Regions from separate parts of the Myceligenerans cantabricum genome, predicted to be linked through region 1. Evidence: predicted binding sites of a transcription regulator. Region 1 holds the regulator's gene; the other holds the start of a gene.
The links. The regulator HspR, encoded in region 1, represses chaperone genes until heat shock. The targets are predictions, from matches to a motif close to AAGTTGAGTCNNNNNGACTCAACTT.

Region 1 (3,403 bases):
GGCGGACGAGCCGAAGCCGGCGGCCGCCGACGACGACGTCGTCGACGCCGAGATCGTGGACGACGAGAGCGACAAGAAGTGAGCGAGCAGACACCGCAGGCCTCGCCCGAGCCGGAGCCCCAGGGCTCGGAGAGCTCGGGCGGGCGCCCCTTCGAGTTCACCGACAAGCGCAAGGTCGACCCGGAGGCGGGGACGCCGCGTACGGCACCGGACGCAGGGTCCGATGCCCAGGGCGGCGCCGCCGAGGCCGGGTCCGGCGACGACGCGGCTCCGGCCGACCCGCTGGACGCGCTCGACTTCGAGCCGTCCGCCGAGGCCGGGGAGAGCGCCGCCGTGCTCGACGCCAAGGCGGAGGCGGCACGGCATCTCGACGCGCTGCAGCGGGAGCGTGCGAGCTTCACCAACTACCGCAACCGCGCCCTGCGCGACCAGGAGGCCGCGCGGGACCGGGGCGTCCAGGACGTCCTGGCGGCGCTGCTCCCCGTGCTCGACGACGTCGAGCGGGCGAAGCAGCACGGCGAGCTGAGCGGTCCGATGGCGGCCATCGCGGAGAAGCTGGACCAGTCCCTCGCCAAGTTCGGCGTGGCGCGGTTCGGCCAGGTGGGCGAGGAGTTCGACCCGCAGGTGCATGATGCACTCATGCACAACACCGACGCCGAGGCGACCAGCACCACGGTGAGCCTCGTCGTCGAACCCGGGTACCGGATCGGCGAGAAGGTCGTGCGTGCGGCGCGCGTCGGCGTCGTCGGCCCCGAGTGACAGCGGCGTGGTGAGCGGAGTGTTCGGCGCGTCCACCGCGAAGGCGGCCACCGCGCCGAACACCCCACTCACACGGAGAGAAGAGGTGCCGTGACCGGTCAGGACTGGATGGAGAAGGACTTCTACGCCGAGCTCGGCGTCCCCAAGGACGCCGACGACGCGACGATCAAGAAGGCCTACCGCAAGCTGGCCCGGACCTACCACCCGGACCAGAACCAGGGCGACGAGCAGGCCGAGTCGAGGTTCAAGGCCATCGGTGAGGCGTACGCGGTGCTCTCCGACCCTGAGCAGCGCCGGCAGTACGACGCGATCCGCGCCATGGCCGGCGGCGCCCGCTTCAACGCCGGTCCCGGCGGCGGCAGCGCCAGCGGCTTCGAGGACATCCTCGGGGCGATGTTCGGCGGTGGCGGGGGCGCCGGGCCGCGCATGCGGTACACGCAGACGGGCCCCGGGGCCGCTCAGGGCGGCCCGGGCTTCGAGGACATCCTCGGGGGCATGTTCGGGGGCGGCGGCGCACCCGCAGGGTTCCGCGCGCCGGCGCGCGGCTCGGACGTCCAGGCGGCCACCACGGTGCCGTTCCGCACCGCCCTGGAGGGTGCGACGGTCGACCTGATGGTCGACGGCCGCAAGCTCACCGTGCGGATTCCCGCCGGCGTCAACGACGGGCAGAAGATCCGGCTGCGCGGCAAGGGCCGGCCCGGCGCCGGTGGCGGCGAGGCCGGGGACCTCCTGGTCATCGTGCACGTCACGGCACACCCGGTGTTCACGCTCGACGGCGCGAACGTGCGCCTCACGCTGCCGGTGACGTTTCCGGAGGCGACGCTGGGCGCCACGGTGGAGGTCCCGACGCCGTCGGGCGAGACCGTGAAGCTGAAGCTGCCTGCCGGGACGCCGTCGGGCAAGGTGCTGCGGGCCAAGGGCCGCGGCGTCCGCACCGCGCGCACGACGGGAGACCTGCTCGTGACCGTGCAGGTCGTCGTGCCGCAGAAGCTGAGCAAGAAGGCCAAGGACGCGCTGAACGCGTTCACGGCCGCGAACGACGGTACCGATCCGCGTGCCGACCTGGTGGCGCGGGCCGAAGAGTAGACGAGGAGGAGCCGTACGTCGGCCGCACCGGCCGGGCGTCCGCCCGGCCCGGGTAGCCTGGCTCGATACACGATCCGCGAGGGCAGAGGAGGTCCCCATGGCGGCCGACGACGCACCCGTGCTGACCGTGTCCCAGGCGGCCGAGCTCGCCGGGATGCACGCTCAGACGCTGCGGCAGTACGACCGGCTGGGGCTGGTCGTGCCCCGGCGCACGCGCGGCCGGGGCCGCCGCTACTCCCGGCGGGACGTCGCCCGGCTGCGGCAGGTCCAGGAGCTCGCCCAGGGCGACGGCGTCAACCTCGCGGGCATCAAGCGCATCCTCGACCTCGAGGCCCATGTGTCGATGCTGGAGGAGCGGCTCCACGAGGCGCTGGTCCAGCTGCAGCAGACGGGACGGGTCTTCGCCGCGGGGCCGAGCGGTGACGTGGTCGTGGTGCCGCGGGGGCGTCGCGTGCGGCGTGGCGAGGTCTACGTCGAGGAAGCGGTGGTGGAACGGGCCGAGGGGGGACGGCGCGCGAGGACGTCCGGCGCGCTTGTGCTCTGGCGGCCGCACCGGGCCGACCGCCGGTGATTTCCCTGATGCAACTATTTCTTAAGTAAAGCTGCCCGGAAATCGCGCCGGGAAATGTTCAGGTAAGGCTTTCCTGGCTGTACGGTCACGAGATTCTGGAATATGTTGGCCGGGTAACCACGGGAGTGCCCGGGGAGTCTCTCGGGCGTACCGACGGACCGGGGAGACAAGCATGAGCACTTTGATGGAGATGCCCGAGGTCGCCGAGTGCTCGGTCGACGGCTGCGGATACAACCACGACCACGGCTGTCACGCCGGGGCGGTGACCATCGCCGGGCGTTCTGGCGACGCCGCCTGCGCGACGTTCATCCCGCTGAGCGACAAGGGCGGCCTGGAGAAGGTCATCGCCCACGTCGGTGCGTGCCAGCGGGGCGAGTGCGCACACAACCAGCACCTGGAGTGCACGGCCAGCTCGATCCGCGTCGGTGCGGGCCCTGAGGACCCTGGCCACGCGGACTGCCTCACGTTCGAGACTGCCTGATCGTCGCGCGCGCAGGGCTGAGCGACCGCCTGACCACCTGAGCGCGAGACGTGCTGACCACGCGGTGCCAGACCGCGCGGTCCCTCCCGGCTCAGCGGCTCAGGTGTGTCAGCAGCATCAGGGCCGCCTCGTGCGTGTCCGGGAGGCGTTCCAGCCAGACCCGGGTCGGGCGCCGCACCTCTGCGGTCAGGCCCAGCACCTCGGCGTTGCGCTCGACGACGCGACGCAGCGCGTGCCCCATGTCGGCGGTCGCCGGGCCGCGCTCGCACAGCACCGCGTAGGTGGCGTCGCTGATGGCGGCCATGGGGTGCCCCTCGCCGAAGACCTGGTGCAGCGTGCGTCCGATCGCTGCGGACCGGGCGAGGCGCTGCCACGTGTCGAGGTCGTCGATGCCGACGTCGAGCATCAGCAGGCAGTGCGTCGAGGAGACCTGGCTGCCCTCGCGCTGCGTGGCGCCGTACGTCTCCCGCAGGCGTTCGCCGAGGTACTCGCCGGTGGGTAGGCCG
Region 2 (3,403 bases), on a different contig from region 1:
TGTTCAGCGCGAACCACGGCGAGTTCAGCACGATGCCGACGACGGCGCCCGGCCGCGCGTCCGCCCACAGCGAGCCGACGAGGCCGCCGGTGGAGTGGCCCAGCAGCACGATCCGGTCATGTCCCTCCGTGTGCACCGCCTGCGCCGCGGCGTCGAGGTCGGCGGCGTGCTCGTGGATCGCCGGGACGGTGGTCGCGTCGTCGCCGTCGCGCAGCGATCGCCCGTATCCCCGCAGGTCGATCGCGTAGAACGGGTAGCCGGCCGCGGCCAGGTGCTCGGCCACGTGCGCCTGGAAGAAGTAGTCGACGAAGCCGTGCACGTAGAGGATCGCGGGCTTGCCGCTCGTCGCGCTCGCGGGGGTCACGTGCCGGACGAGCGTCGCCGGGCGGGCGTCGCCGGGCACGGTCAGCGGCCGCGACTCGAAGCCGGCGCCGAGGACGTCGGGGGACCAGGTGCTCATCGGGCGGCTCCGTTGCGGCAGGGACGATGACTGCGGTGATTCTAGTCGTGCCGGGTGTCCCTGCCCCGCGGCGGGATGCTCGGTGGGTGCGGTGGGTGCGGTGGGTGCGGTGGGTGCGGTGGGTAGGGCTGCGGCCACGGCGCCGGGCCGGCGGGTGGGCCGTCGTCGTCCCTCGTGCGGACGCGGAGCGCCTGCCACACGACGATCGCGAGGAGCAGCAGGATCACGAGGCCACCGAGGCCGATGACGACGACGAGCCAGTCCGGGACGCCTGACGTCGTGCCGTCCTGGTCCGTCGCGGCAGCGTCCGGCGACGGCGCCGCCGGGTCGACGGCGGAGCCGCGCGCCCGGATCTCGTACCGGCTGCCCAGCGGCGGGTCCCAGTGCACGGTGTTCCCGGCGATCGTGCCGTTCGACTCGGTGACCGGGCCGGGGAACGAGACGTCGATGACGACGTCGACGTCGTCGAGCGACGCGCCCCTGCTCAGCCCCAGCCCGTCGGCGGTGAGGTCGAGCGAGCCCGACACCACGTACTCGTCCCCCTCGCGGACGACGTTCACCGGGAGGCTCGTCGCCGTGCTCACCTGGTCGATGCCGAGCTCGCCGTAGACGTAGCGCTCGCCGGTGTACCCTTCCGCGGCCCAGTCCTCGACACGGGTCGCGGTGTCGGCGGGGTCGTTGCCCCGGACCAGGGCGTCGATGAAGTCGTCGGCAGACCGGCCGGTGTTCTCCAGGACCTCGTCCTCGACGCCGAGGGTCAGGCTGGGGCGCGCGACGTCGTCGGGCTCGAGGTCCAGCTCCAGGCCCATCCGGACGCACCCGGACAGCGCGAGCGTGAGGGCGACGGCGGCCACGGCGGCGAGACGGCGAGCGGTTCTCGGGCGACGGGTCACGCGGGCCAGTGTGCCGCAGGACGACGTGGGGCTAAAGTTGAGCGGAATAGGCTCAACTTTGAGATAGTTGGCCGGGGAGAGACGACAGCGGACGGAGGACCCATGGACACCAAGTTCACGACCAGGTCGCAGGAGGCGATCGGAGACGCGTTGCAGACCGCGTCGGCGGGGGGCAACCCACAGCTCGAACCGGTCCATCTCCTCGGCGCGCTCCTGGCACAGCAGGGCGGCGTCGCCGCGGGCCTGCTCGAGGCCGTCGGCGCCGACACGGCCGCGGTCGGACGGCGCACACGCGCCGCACTCGTCGCGCTGCCGCAGGTCAGCGGCGACAGCACGGCCCAGCCGGGCGCGAGCCGCGCCATGGCCACCGTGCTCGACCTGGCCGGCAAGGAGGCCCAGGCGCTCGGCGACGAGTACGTCTCCACCGAGCACCTTCTCATCGGTCTCTCCGCCGGGCAGTCGCCCGCCGCGCAGATCCTGTCCGACGCCGGAGCGGGCGCGGACTCGCTGCGTGCCGCGCTGCCCGCCGTCCGCGGCTCCGGCCGTGTCACCAGCCCGCATCCCGAAGGCACCTACCAGGCCCTGGAGAAGTACGGCACCGACCTCACCGAGCGCGCCCGGGACGGTGCCCTCGACCCGGTGATCGGGCGTGACTCCGAGATCCGGCGTGTCATCCAGGTGCTCTCCCGGCGCACGAAGAACAACCCCGTGCTGATCGGTGAGCCCGGCGTCGGCAAGACCGCCGTCGTCGAAGGGCTCGCACAGCGCATCGTCGACGGCGACGTCCCCGAGTCCCTCAAGGGAAAGCGCCTCGTCGCGCTCGACCTCGCCGGCATGGTCGCCGGCGCCAAGTACCGGGGCGAGTTCGAGGAGCGGCTCAAGGCCGTCCTCGACGAGATCACCGCGTCGGACGGCGAGGTCGTCACGTTCATCGACGAGCTGCACACCGTGGTCGGCGCCGGAGCGGGCGGCGAGGGGGCCATGGACGCGGGCAACATGCTCAAGCCGATGCTGGCCCGGGGCGAGCTGCGCATGGTCGGCGCGACCACGCTCGACGAGTACCGCGAGAACGTCGAGAAGGACCCGGCCCTCGAACGCCGGTTCCAGCAGGTGTTCGTCGGCGAGCCGTCGGTGGAGGACGCCGTGGCGATCCTGCGCGGGCTCAAGGAACGCTACGAGGCCCACCACAAGGTGACCATCGCGGACAACGCGCTCGTCGCCGCGGCAGCGCTCTCCGACCGCTACATCACGGGACGCCAGCTCCCCGACAAGGCGATCGACCTGGTCGACGAGGCCGCCTCCCGCCTGCGCATGGAGCTCGACTCCTCCCCCGTGGAGATCGACGAGCTGCAGCGGGCCGTCACCCGGCTGGAGATGGAGGAGGTGGTGCTCAGCGAGTCCGAGGACGCCGCGTCGCGCGACCGCCTCGACAGGCTCCGGGCGGACCTCGCGGACAAGCGCGAGGCTCTCGCGTCCCTCACCGCGCGCTGGGAGTCGGAGAAGTCCGGCCGGAACCTCGTCGGCGACCTGCGCGCGCGCCTGGACCAGCTGCGCACCGACGCCGACCGTGCCGAGCGCGAGGGCCGCTACGAGGACGCGGGGCGCCTGCGGTTCGGCGAGATGCCGCTCGTGGAGAAGCAGATCGCCGACGCCGAGGAGGCCGAGGAGTCCGAGGGCCGGGACGAGCTCGTCCGGGACGAGACGCCGCTGGTCGCGGACAAGGTCTCCGCGGACGAGGTCGCCGAGGTCGTGTCCGCGTGGACCGGCATCCCCGCCGGCCGGCTGCTCCAGGGCGAGCAGGAGAAGCTCCTGCACATGGAGGACGTGCTCGGCGAGCGGCTGATCGGCCAGACGTCAGCGGTGCGGACCGTGTCCGACGCCGTCCGGCGCTCCCGGGCGGGCGTCTCCGACCCTGACCGGCCCACCGGCTCCTTCCTGTTCCTCGGCCCGACGGGCGTGGGCAAGACCGAGCTGGCGAAGTCGCTCGCGGACTTCCTGTTCGACGACGAGCGCGCCATGGTGCGCATCGACATGTCCGAGTACGCCGAGA

Region 2: the regulator HspR is predicted to act here: its motif matches at 1,388-1,412, upstream of clpB (ATP-dependent chaperone ClpB).

The regions. Positions count from the first base shown of each region.
Region 1 covers NZ_BAAHAJ010000011.1:402,513-405,915, reverse strand. The annotation lists gene dnaK (molecular chaperone DnaK) at 1-82, shown strand, start outside; gene grpE (nucleotide exchange factor GrpE) at 79-759, shown strand; gene ACYU96_RS16430 (DnaJ C-terminal domain-containing protein) at 850-1,845, shown strand; gene ACYU96_RS16425 (heat shock protein transcriptional repressor HspR) at 1,943-2,416, shown strand; gene ACYU96_RS16420 (DUF1540 domain-containing protein) at 2,589-2,897, shown strand; gene ACYU96_RS16415 (hypothetical protein) at 2,989-3,403, opposite strand, start outside.
Region 2 covers NZ_BAAHAJ010000013.1:205,721-209,123, forward strand. The annotation lists gene ACYU96_RS18075 (alpha/beta hydrolase) at 1-460, opposite strand, end outside; gene ACYU96_RS18080 (LppM family (lipo)protein) at 502-1,353, opposite strand; gene clpB (ATP-dependent chaperone ClpB) at 1,456-3,403, shown strand, end outside.